Cupriavidus necator: one gene and its partner. The protein of the gene in region 2 interacts with the protein of the main gene of each other region in a pairwise test. Links are inferred from orthologs where the notes say so. Each region holds a gene or a part of one and is shown on either strand. Other genes may lie near its edges.

Evidence for each region. Proteins that work in one complex are often made in the same cells at the same time.
Region 1: the proteins of I6H87_RS04660 (region 2) and bioB interact in binary tests that used the Escherichia coli proteins (3 or more experiments, as listed by UniProt). The link is inferred for Cupriavidus necator from one-to-one orthologs.

What each region holds. Positions count from the first base shown.
Region 1 is NZ_CP066018.1:1,315,569-1,320,547, forward strand. The notes cover bases 698-3,600. They hold bioB (biotin synthase BioB), read right to left. Parts: upstream 2,714-3,600; coding sequence 1,682-2,713; downstream 698-1,681. Other genes in these bases: I6H87_RS06135 (acetyl/propionyl/methylcrotonyl-CoA carboxylase subunit alpha), read right to left, coding at 698-1,617; bioD (dethiobiotin synthase), read right to left, coding at 2,733-3,470; bioF (8-amino-7-oxononanoate synthase), read right to left, coding at 3,467-3,600. In the rest of the region: more of I6H87_RS06135, read right to left, coding at 1-697; more of bioF, read right to left, coding at 3,601-4,681; bioA (adenosylmethionine--8-amino-7-oxononanoate transaminase), read right to left, coding at 4,671-4,979. UniProt on the Escherichia coli protein: Catalyzes the conversion of dethiobiotin (DTB) to biotin by the insertion of a sulfur atom into dethiobiotin via a radical-based mechanism.
Region 2 is NZ_CP066018.1:1,008,790-1,013,739, forward strand. Bases 1,236-4,109 are described here. They hold I6H87_RS04660 (class II glutamine amidotransferase), read left to right. Parts: upstream 1,236-2,194; coding sequence 2,195-3,025; downstream 3,026-4,109. Other genes in these bases: I6H87_RS04655 (tartrate dehydrogenase), read right to left, coding at 1,236-2,056; I6H87_RS04665 (amino acid ABC transporter ATP-binding protein), read right to left, coding at 3,087-3,821; gltK (glutamate/aspartate ABC transporter permease GltK), read right to left, coding at 3,818-4,109. In the rest of the region: I6H87_RS04650 (glycerate kinase type-2 family protein), read right to left, coding at 1-986; more of I6H87_RS04655, read right to left, coding at 983-1,235; more of gltK, read right to left, coding at 4,110-4,501.

The sequences.
Region 1 (4,979 bases), 310 kb from region 2 along the record:
CGCATAGATCAGCGTGCTGCCGCGCTCATTGGTGCTCAGCGTCACCTCCAGCACCTGCTCGCCATAGCCGAAGCGCAGCGTGCGCGACACGCCGCCGTTCAGCCGCCACGCGCCGCCATGGGTCCACGGCGAATGCTGGTCGGCGGCGTCGATGCGACGCTCGCGGGCCTCGCGGTCGAACAGCGCCGCCACCGCCAGCGCGATGACTTCCAGGCCGACCGGCGCCGGCGGCGGGAACAAGACCTTCTCGTTGCGCTCGATCAGGCCGGTGTCGAGGTCCGCCGTGCGGAACGCCTGGGACGACACCAGCCGCTGCAGGAAGGCCACGTTGGTCGACAACCCCACCACGTGATACGACGCCAGCGCCTGGCGCATGCGCGCCAGCGCCTCGTCGCGGTCCTTGCCCCAGACGATCAGCTTGGCGATCATCGGGTCGTAGAACGGGCTGATGGTGTCGCCTTCGCGCACGCCGGCGTCGATGCGGATGCCGGCCGGGCCGTGCACATCCTCACCGCGCATGAACTGCACCGCCGGCGGCGTGCGCAGGAAGCGCAGCGTGCCGGTTGATGGCAGGAACTGCTTGTCGGGGTTCTCGGCGTAGATGCGTGCTTCCAGGGCGTGGCCGTCGATGCGCAGCTGGTCCTGCGTGAGCGGCAGCGCTTCGCCGGCGGCGACGCGCAGCTGCCATTCGACCAGGTCCTGCCCGGTGATCATCTCGGTAACAGGGTGCTCCACCTGCAGGCGCGTGTTCATCTCCATGAAGTAGAACGAACCGTCCTGGTTGGCGATGAACTCCACCGTGCCGGCGCCGACATAGCCGACCGCCTTGGCCGCGGCCACCGCCGCTTCGCCCATGGCGCGGCGACGCGCCTCGGTCATGCCTGGCGCGGGGGCTTCTTCCAGCACCTTCTGGTGGCGGCGCTGCACCGAGCAGTCGCGCTCGAACAGGTAGACGCAGTTGCCATGGGTATCGGCAAACACCTGGATCTCGATATGGCGCGGGCGCGTCAGGTACTTCTCCACCAGTACCTTGTCATCGCCAAAGCTGGCGCTGGCCTCGCGCTTGACCGAGGCCAGCGCGGCCTCGAAGGCGTCGCCCGACTCGACCACGCGCATGCCCTTGCCGCCGCCGCCTGCGCTGGCCTTGAGCAGCACCGGGTAGCCGATGCGGTCGGCCTCGCGGCGCAGCAGCGCCGGACCCTGGTCCTCGCCGTGGTAGCCGGGCACCAGCGGCACCGCGGCCTTCTCCATCAATTGCTTGGCCGCGCTCTTGCTGCCCATCGCGTGGATGGCGGACGCCGGCGGGCCGATGAAGACCAGCCCCGCCGCGGCGCAGGCCTCGGCAAAGGCTTCGTTCTCGGACAGGAAGCCGTAGCCCGGGTGGATGGCCTGGGCGCCGGCCTCCTTCGCCATCTCGATGATGTGGTCCGCGCGCAGGTAGCTGTCGCGCGCGGCCGCGCCGCCGATATGCACGGCCTCGTCGCAGAAGGCGACGTGGCGCGCGTCGGCGTCGGCATCCGAGTACACCGCGACGGTGCGGATGCCGAGCCGGCGGCAGGTGGCGGCCACGCGGCAGGCGATTTCACCGCGGTTGGCGATCAGGATCTTGCTGAACATGGCTCCTCCTAGTTTTTCGACAGGACGGCGAGCCAGCTGATTACCGGTGGGCTTCCTTACCTCGTCATCCCGCGTAGCCCTCTGCGCGGATGTCGAGGCGGGCCAGCAGGGCGCGATCGCGGTCGGCCTGCGGGTTGCCGGTGGTCAGCAGCTTTTCGCCGTAAAAAATGGAATTGGCGCCGGCCATGAAGCACAGCGCCTGCAACGCTTCGTCCATGGCCTCGCGGCCGGCGGACAGGCGCACCATGGCGCGCGGCATGGTGATGCGTGCCACGGCAATGGTGCGGACGAACTCGAACGGGTCCAGCGCCTCGGTGCCCGCCAGTGGCGTGCCTTCGACCTGGACCAGGTTGTTGATGGGCACCGACTCCGGATACGGGTCCATATTGGCCAGCTGCGCGATCAGGCCGGCGCGCGCTTCGCGCGCCTCGCCCATGCCGACGATGCCGCCGCAGCAGACATTGATGCCGGCGTCGCGCACATGGCCGATGGTGTCGAGCCGGTCCTGGTAGGTGCGCGTGGTGATGATCTTGCCGTAGAACTCAGGCGAGGTATCCAGATTGTGGTTGTAGTAGTCCAGCCCCGCCTCCTTGAGCTGCTGGGCCTGCTCGGCCTTGAGCATGCCCAGCGTGACGCAGGTCTCCAGGCCCATGGCCTTGACTTCGCGCACCATGTCCATCACCGGCTCCAGGTGGCGGTCCTTGGGGCTGCGCCAGGCGGCGCCCATGCAGAAGCGGGTGGCGCCATTGGCCTTGGCCGCGCGCGCGGCGTCCAGGACTTCGTCCAGCGCCATCAGCTTTTCGGCCTTCACGCCGGCATCGTGGTGCGCGCTCTGCGGGCAGTAGCCGCAATCCTCTTCGCAGCCGCCGGTCTTGATCGACAGCAGCGTGGACAGCTGCACGGTATTGGCGTCGAAGTGCTCGCGGTGCACTTGCTGGGCGCGGAACAGCAGGTCGTTGAACGGCAGCGCGAACAGCGCGGCAACGTCATCGACGCGCCACGCGGCGTCATCGGGCAGTGCGTGCGAGCGCGCGCTCTGGCGCAGGGAATCGACGGAAACGGTAGTAACGGTGGTAGCGGTGTGAGCTTGAGTCATGATCGATGCGAATTCTGGTTCAGGCAGCAAGGCCGGCGGCCTCGGCTTGGTATTGGGTAGCGGCGGCGAACAGCGGCGCAAGGTCGAGCCGGCCAGCGGCAGCGGCGGGCGCCAGTTGCCAGGGCAATTCACCGAGGCAAGGCGCGTCCAGCGACGCGTGCAGCGTGGCGATGTTCTCGTCGGCCAGCAGCATGTCCGGGTCGACCCGGTTGGCGATCCAGCCCGCCAGCGGCAGGCCGCGCGCGCGGATGGCTTCGGCGGTCAGCACGGCGTGGTTCAGGCAGCCGAGCCGGATGCCGACCACCATCACTACCGGGACCGCCAGCATCACCGCCAGGTCGGCGGTGTTCCAGCGCACCGCGCCTGCGTCGAGCGGCACATTGAAGCCGCCCACGCCCTCTACCACCACCGCATCGGCCTGCCGGCGCAGCGCGTCGAAGGCGGCACGGACCGGCGCGCGCGTGATGCGCACGCCCTCGTGCGCGGCGGCCAGGTGCGGCGAGCACGGGGTGCGCAGCAGGAACGGGCAGGTCTGGCCCAGCGGCACCGCCACCGAGCTGGCGGCGCGCAGCTGCGCCACGTCGTCGTTGTGCCAATGGCCGTCGCGCCACTCACTGCCGCTGGCCACGGGCTTCATGCCCGCGGTGCGGTAGCCGGCGGCATGGAGCGCATGCAGCAGCGTGGCGCTGGCGTGGGTTTTGCCGATGCCGGTATCGGTGCCGGTGACAAAGCAGGCGAAAGGCGCACGCGTGCTCATGCGACCTCCCGCTGCGCCACGGCGGCGCTCAGGGCATCCAGCAGGCGCCGCACATCGTCTTCGGTGTGCGCGGCCGACAGCGTGATGCGCAGCCGCGCGGTCCCTTCCGGCACGGTCGGCGGCCGGATCGCGCCGACGCGGATGCCATCCGCCTCCAGCGTGGCCGACAGCGCCAGCGCGGCGCCGTTGTCGCCGACGATCAGCGGCTGGATCGCGGTCTCGCTGTCGCCCAGCGTCCAGCCCGCGATGGCAGCCAGCTGGGCCAGCCCCTCGCGCAGCATGCCGATGCAGCGCGTCAGTTGCGCGCGGCGTTGCGTGCCCTCCTCTCCTTCGATGATCGCCAGGCTGGCCAGCAGCGCATGCGCGACTGCCGGCGGCGCGGCCGTGGTGTAGATATACGGCCGCGCGGTGTTGACCAGGTGTTCGATGATGGTCTCGTGCGCGGCGACGAAGGCGCCCGCCACGCCGGCGGCCTTGCCGAGCGTGCCGATATAGATCAGCCGCTCGGACGACAGCCCCAGCGCTTCCAGCACGCCGTGGCCCTGCTCGCCCAGCACGCCGAAGCCGTGGGCGTCATCGACAATGATCCAGGCGTCATGGCGCTCGGCCAGTTCCAGCAGCTTGCGCAGCGGCGCGACATTGCCGTCCATGCTGAACACGCTGTCGGTCACGATCAGCTTGCGCTCGCTGGTGCTGGCCGCCAGCAGCGCTTCCAGCGCGGCGGTGTCGCAATGCGGGTAGCGCTGCACGTCGGCGCGCGCGAGCCGCGCCCCATCGATCAGCGAGGCATGGTTGAGCGACTCGCAGAACAGCGTGGCGCCCGCGGTGCCCAGCGCGGTCAGCACCGCCATGTTGGCCATGTAGCCGGTGCAGAAATACAGCGTGCACGCATGCGGGATATGCGGGGCGAGCCAGCGCGCCAGTTCCGCTTCCAGCTGGGTGTGCGCCAGCGAATGCCCGCTGACCAGGTGCGAGGCACCGCTGCCCGCACCATAGCGCTGCGCGCCTTCCACCAGCGCGGCGATCACGTCCGGGTGGTTGGCCAGCCCCATGTAGTCGTTGCTGCAGAAGGTCAGCAGCGATTCCGGCTCGGACCCGTCCTCGCCCACGGCCTGGTGCGGCGCGCAGGCAGTGTGGGCAACGCGGCGGCGGCGCGTCAGGGCCAGCGCGTGGCGCTGTTCGGCGGCCCGCCTCAGTTGTTCAAGCAGCATGGCGCACCTCCCCGCTCGTGGTCACATCGGTGGTCACATCGTCGAGCGTGGCCATCATCTGCTCGCCCAGCCAGCGTGCCTGCGCGGCATCGAAGACGTAGGGCGGCATCACGTACAGCGTATTGCCGATCGGGCGCACCAGCAGCTCGCGCTCGCGCGCGGCGTGATGGAAGCGCGCGGCAAAGTCGGCGCCGGCGACGTCATCGCGCACATCGGCGGCCCAGATCAGCCCGCGCTGGCGGACGTGCCGCAGGCGCGCGTCGGCGGCCAGCGCGGCCATGCCGTCGGCGAGCCAGTG
Region 2 (4,950 bases):
GTGACCGTGCACTCACCTCCGGAAATCAGCGCCACGGGCGCGGCAAACGGCGCATTGTACGCGCGAATCTCGCGCACCAGCGCGGCGTAGACGCGGGCCACTTCGCGCGCTTCGCCGGTCACGGTATCGCCCAGCACCACCGGGGTGATGCCGCGTTCGCGGAACAGCGCCGCGGCCGCCTGCAGGCTGCCATGGGCAGTGGCGATCATGCGGTGGTCGACCCGGGCGAACAGTGCATCGCCCGGCTTGGGCGTCTCCGGCACGTCGCCGCGGGCGCCGCACTCCAGGTGTGCCTGCACGCTGGCCGGCACCTGCGCGCCCCAGCGGCGCAGGATCTCCAGCGCATCGGCAAAGGTGCTCGGGTCGGCCACGGTCGGGCCCGAGGCGATCGCACTGGGATCGTCGCCGGCCACGTCCGAGACGATCAGCGTGGTCACCGGCGCACGGCTTGCCTGCGCCAGCCGCCCGCCCTGGATGCGCGAGACATGCTTGCGCACGATATTCATCTCGGTGATCGGCGCGCCACAGCGCAGCAGTTCCCGAGTGGCGGCCTTCAGGTCAGCCATCGGGATGCCTTCGGCCGGCAGCGACAGCAGGCTGGAGCCGCCGCCTGACACCAGCACCAGCAGCCGGTCCTGCGGCGTCAGCGACTGCACGCTGGCCAGGATATCGGCGGCGGCCTGCTCGCCGGCCTCGTCGGGCACCGGATGGCCGGCCTCGATCACGCGGATATGGTCGGTCGGCAGCCCGTGGGCGTAGCGCGTGACCACCAGCCCCTCCAGCGTGGCCTTGCCAGCGTAGGCACGCTCGACCGCCGCGGCCATCGACGCCGCGGCCTTGCCCGCGCCCACCACCAGCGTGCGGCCGCCCGCGTGCGGGGGTGGCAGGTGCTGCGCCACGATCTGCAGCGGATCGGCCGCCGCCACCGCCGCGTGGAAGCTGTCCAGCAGCAAGGCGCGGGGATCGCCCGCGACCGCCGCGCTCACAGCGCCTCCGCGATAGCCAGGCCCAGGTCGGCAGTGCCGGCCTTGCCGCCGATGTCGCGCGTCAGCGGCGCGTGTTCGGGGCCCGCGGCCAGCACCTTTTCGATCGCGCCCAGTACGGCGGCGCCGGCTGCTTCATGGCCCAGGTGCTCCAGCATCATGGCGCCGCACCAGATCTGGCCGATCGGGTTGGCCACGCCGCGCCCGGCAATATCCGGGGCCGAGCCGTGCACCGGCTCGAACAGGCTGGGAAAGGTGCGGTCGGGGTTGATATTGCCCGACGGCGCGATGCCGATGGTGCCGGTGCAAGCCGGGCCCAGGTCGGACAGGATGTCGCCGAACAGGTTGCTGGCCACCACAACGTCGAACCAGTCCGGATGCTGGACGAAATGCGCGGTCAGGATGTCGATGTGGTACTTGTCGACCTTGATGCCGGGGTAGCTGGCCGCCATCGCCTCGACGCGCTCGTCCCAGTACGGCATGGTGATCGAGATGCCATTGGACTTGGTCGCCGACGTCAGGTGCTTCTTCGGCCGCTTCTGTGCCAACTCGAAGGCAAACTTCAGGATGCGGTCGACGCCGGTGCGGCTCATCACGGTTTCCTGCACCACGATCTCGCGCTCGGTGCCCGGGAACATGCGCCCGCCGATGCTGGAGTATTCACCCTCGGTGTTCTCGCGCACCACATAAAAGTCGATATCGCCAGGCTGGCGGCCGGCCAGCGGGCTCCTGATGCCGGGCATCAGCCGCACCGGGCGCAGGTTCACGTACTGGTCGAACGAGCGCCGGAACTGCAGCAGCGAACCCCACAGCGAGACGTGGTCAGGCACGGCATCAGGCCAGCCCACCGCGCCGAAGTAGATGGCGTCGTACTTGACCAGCGTGTCGAACCAGTCGTCCGGCAGCATCTTGCCGTGGCGGGCGTAGTAGTCGCAGCTGGAAAAGTCGAAGTGGTCCCACTGGAAGTCGATGCCGAAGCGCCGCGCCGCGGCGTCCATCACGCGGATGCCCTCGGGCATGACTTCCGTGCCGATTCCGTCTCCGGGAATCACGGCGATCTTGTATTGGCGCATGGTTATTGGGGAGATACGTGCAGGATGGCCGGTCGCCGCGCGCGGCCGGCCGACGCTGCTTGGCAGCGGCCCGGGTGCGCGGGATAATGTCTGCATTCTATTGCAAAGCGGCAGCCCACTGCCGACCGGTGCCCCGATATGTGCCAGCTGCTAGGCATGAACTGCGCCACGCCGACCGACGTGACGTTCTCCTTCACCGGCTTTGCCGCGCGTGGTGGCCTGACCGACCATCACGCCGACGGCTTCGGTGTGGCCTTCTTCGAGGACAAGGCCTGCCGCCTGTTTATCGACAACCAGTCAGCCGGCACCTCGCCGGTGGCAGACCTGATCAAGCGCTACCCGATCAAGTCCAAGAACGTCATCTCGCATATCCGCAAGGCCACGCAGGGCACCGTGCTGCTGGAGAACTGCCACCCCTTCATGCGCGAGCTGTGGGGCCGCCACTGGATCTTTGCCCATAACGGCGACCTGAAGGGCTTCACCCCGTTCCTGTCCGGCGTCTACCAGCCAGTGGGCGATACCGACAGCGAACTGGCCTTCTGCACGCTGATGCAGGGCCTGCGCAAGCGCTTCCCGGGTTCGCAGCCGCCGCTGAACGAGCTGTGCCATGCGCTGGCCGACATCACCCGCGAGATCACGCTGCATGGCGTGTTCAACTACCTGCTGTGCAACGGCCAGGCCCAGTTCGCGCACTGCTCCACGCACCTGTACTACATCGTGCGGCAGTGGCCGTTCTCGACCGCGCACCTGATCGACGCCGACCTGTCGATCGACTTCGCCCAGGTCACCACACCGGACGACCGCGTGGCGGTGATCGCCACCCAGCCGCTGACCGACAACGAGACCTGGACCCGCTTCGCCCCGGGCGAGCTGATCATGTTCGAGGACGGGCACCCGACCATGACGCTGACGGTGCCGATCCCGCCTGAAGTGCAGGCGAAGAACGCGGCCAACACGGCCTGCACCTGAGCCATCGGGAACGAAAAAAGGGACGCCGAGGCGTCCCTTTCTGCTTGCCCTGCCAGGCCGGTCAATGATGCAGGATCTTCGACAGGAACTGCCTGGCGCGCTCGGAGCGGTGTTCGATATTGCCGAAGAACTCCTCCTTCTCGCAGTCCTCGACGATCTTGCCCTGGTCCATGAAGATCACGCGGTTGGCCACCTTGCGCGCGAAGCCCATTTCGTGGGTCACGCACATCATGGTCATGCCTTCCTGCGCCAGCTGCACCATCACGTCCAGCACTTCGTTGACCATCTCCGGGTCCAGCGCCGAAGTCGGCTCGTCGAACAGCATGCAGATCGGGTCCATCGACAGCGCACGGGCGATCGCCACGCGCTGCTGCTGGCCGCCCGACAGCTGGCCGGGGTACTTCTCCGCCTGGCTCTTCAGGCCCACGCGGTCCAGGTACTTCAGGCCCTTGGCCATCGCCTCGTCCTTGGAGCGGCCGAGCACCTTCATCTGCGCGATGGTCAGGTTCTCGGTGATCGACAGGTGCGGGAACAGCTCGAAGTTCTGGAACACCATGCCCACGCGCGAGCGCAGCTTGGGCAGGTTGGTCTTGGGATTGCCCACCGAGGTGCCGTCGACCAGGATATCGCCCTTCTGGAACGGCTCAAGCGCGTTGACGGTCTTGATCAGCGTGGACTTTCCCGACCCGGACGGGCCGCATACCACCACCACTTCACCCTTGGCGACCTTGGTGGTGCAGTCGGTCAGCACCTGGAAGGCGCCGTACCACTTGGAGACATTGTTGATTTCGATCATACAGCCACCTTTTTCTGGTAACGCTTGACCAGCAGCGAAGCGGAGAAGCAGATAACGAAGTACACCACGCCGGCGAACAGCAGCATCTCGACGATGCGGCCGTCACGTTCGCCGATGCCGTAGGCCTGGCCGAAGAAGTCGGCCAGCGCGCTGACGTAGACCAGCGACGTATCCTGGAACAGGATGATGCCCTGGGTCAGCAGCAGCGGCACCATGTTGCGGAACGCCTGCGGCAGGATCACCAGCCGCATCGACTGGCCATAGGTCATGCCCAGCGCCTGCGCCGCGAACATCTGCCCGCGCGACACGCTCTGGATGCCCGCGCGGATGATTTCCGAGTAGTACGCGGCCTCGAACAGCGCAAAGGCCACCAGCGCGGACGTCATGCGCAGGTCGGTCGCCGGCGACAGGTTGAACAGGTTCTGCAGCACCTGCGGAATGATCAGGAAGAACCACAACAGCACCATCACCAGCGGGATGGAGCGGAAGATGGTCACGTACCCCTGCGCAAACCAGTTCAGCAGCCTGAACGACGACAGCCGCATCATCGCCAGGATGGTGCCCCAGACGATGCCCACCACCACCGCGGTGACGGTGATCTTGAGCGAGACCATCATGCCCTCGCCCAGGACCTCGAGCGTGGCAGGGGTGATGGAAGTGAAATCGAAGGAATAAGCCATGGCGCCCCCTTACTTGCCGCCGATAAAGCCGGGCACGCGCGTGCGGGCTTCCACCCAGCGCATGATCAGCATCACCGTCACGTTGATCAGCGCGTACATCAGCGTGACCGCGATGAACGATTCATACGGGCGCGCGGTGTAGTCCACCAGTTGCCGGCCCTGCGCCGCCAGTTCCAGCAGGCCGATGGTCGAAGCCACCGCCGAATTCTTGAAGATGTTCAGGAATTCGGAAGTCAGCGGCGGCACGATCACGCGGAACGCCATCGGCAGCAGCACGTGGCGGTACGTCTGCGGCAGCGTGAAGCCCATCGCCAGGCCGGCATTCTTCTGCCCGCGCGCCAGCGAGTTGATGCCCGAGCGCACCTGCTCGCAGACCCGCGCGGCGGTGAAGGTGCCCAGGCACAGCATGGCGGCCAGGAACTGCTGCGCGAACGGGTTCATCTGCTTGA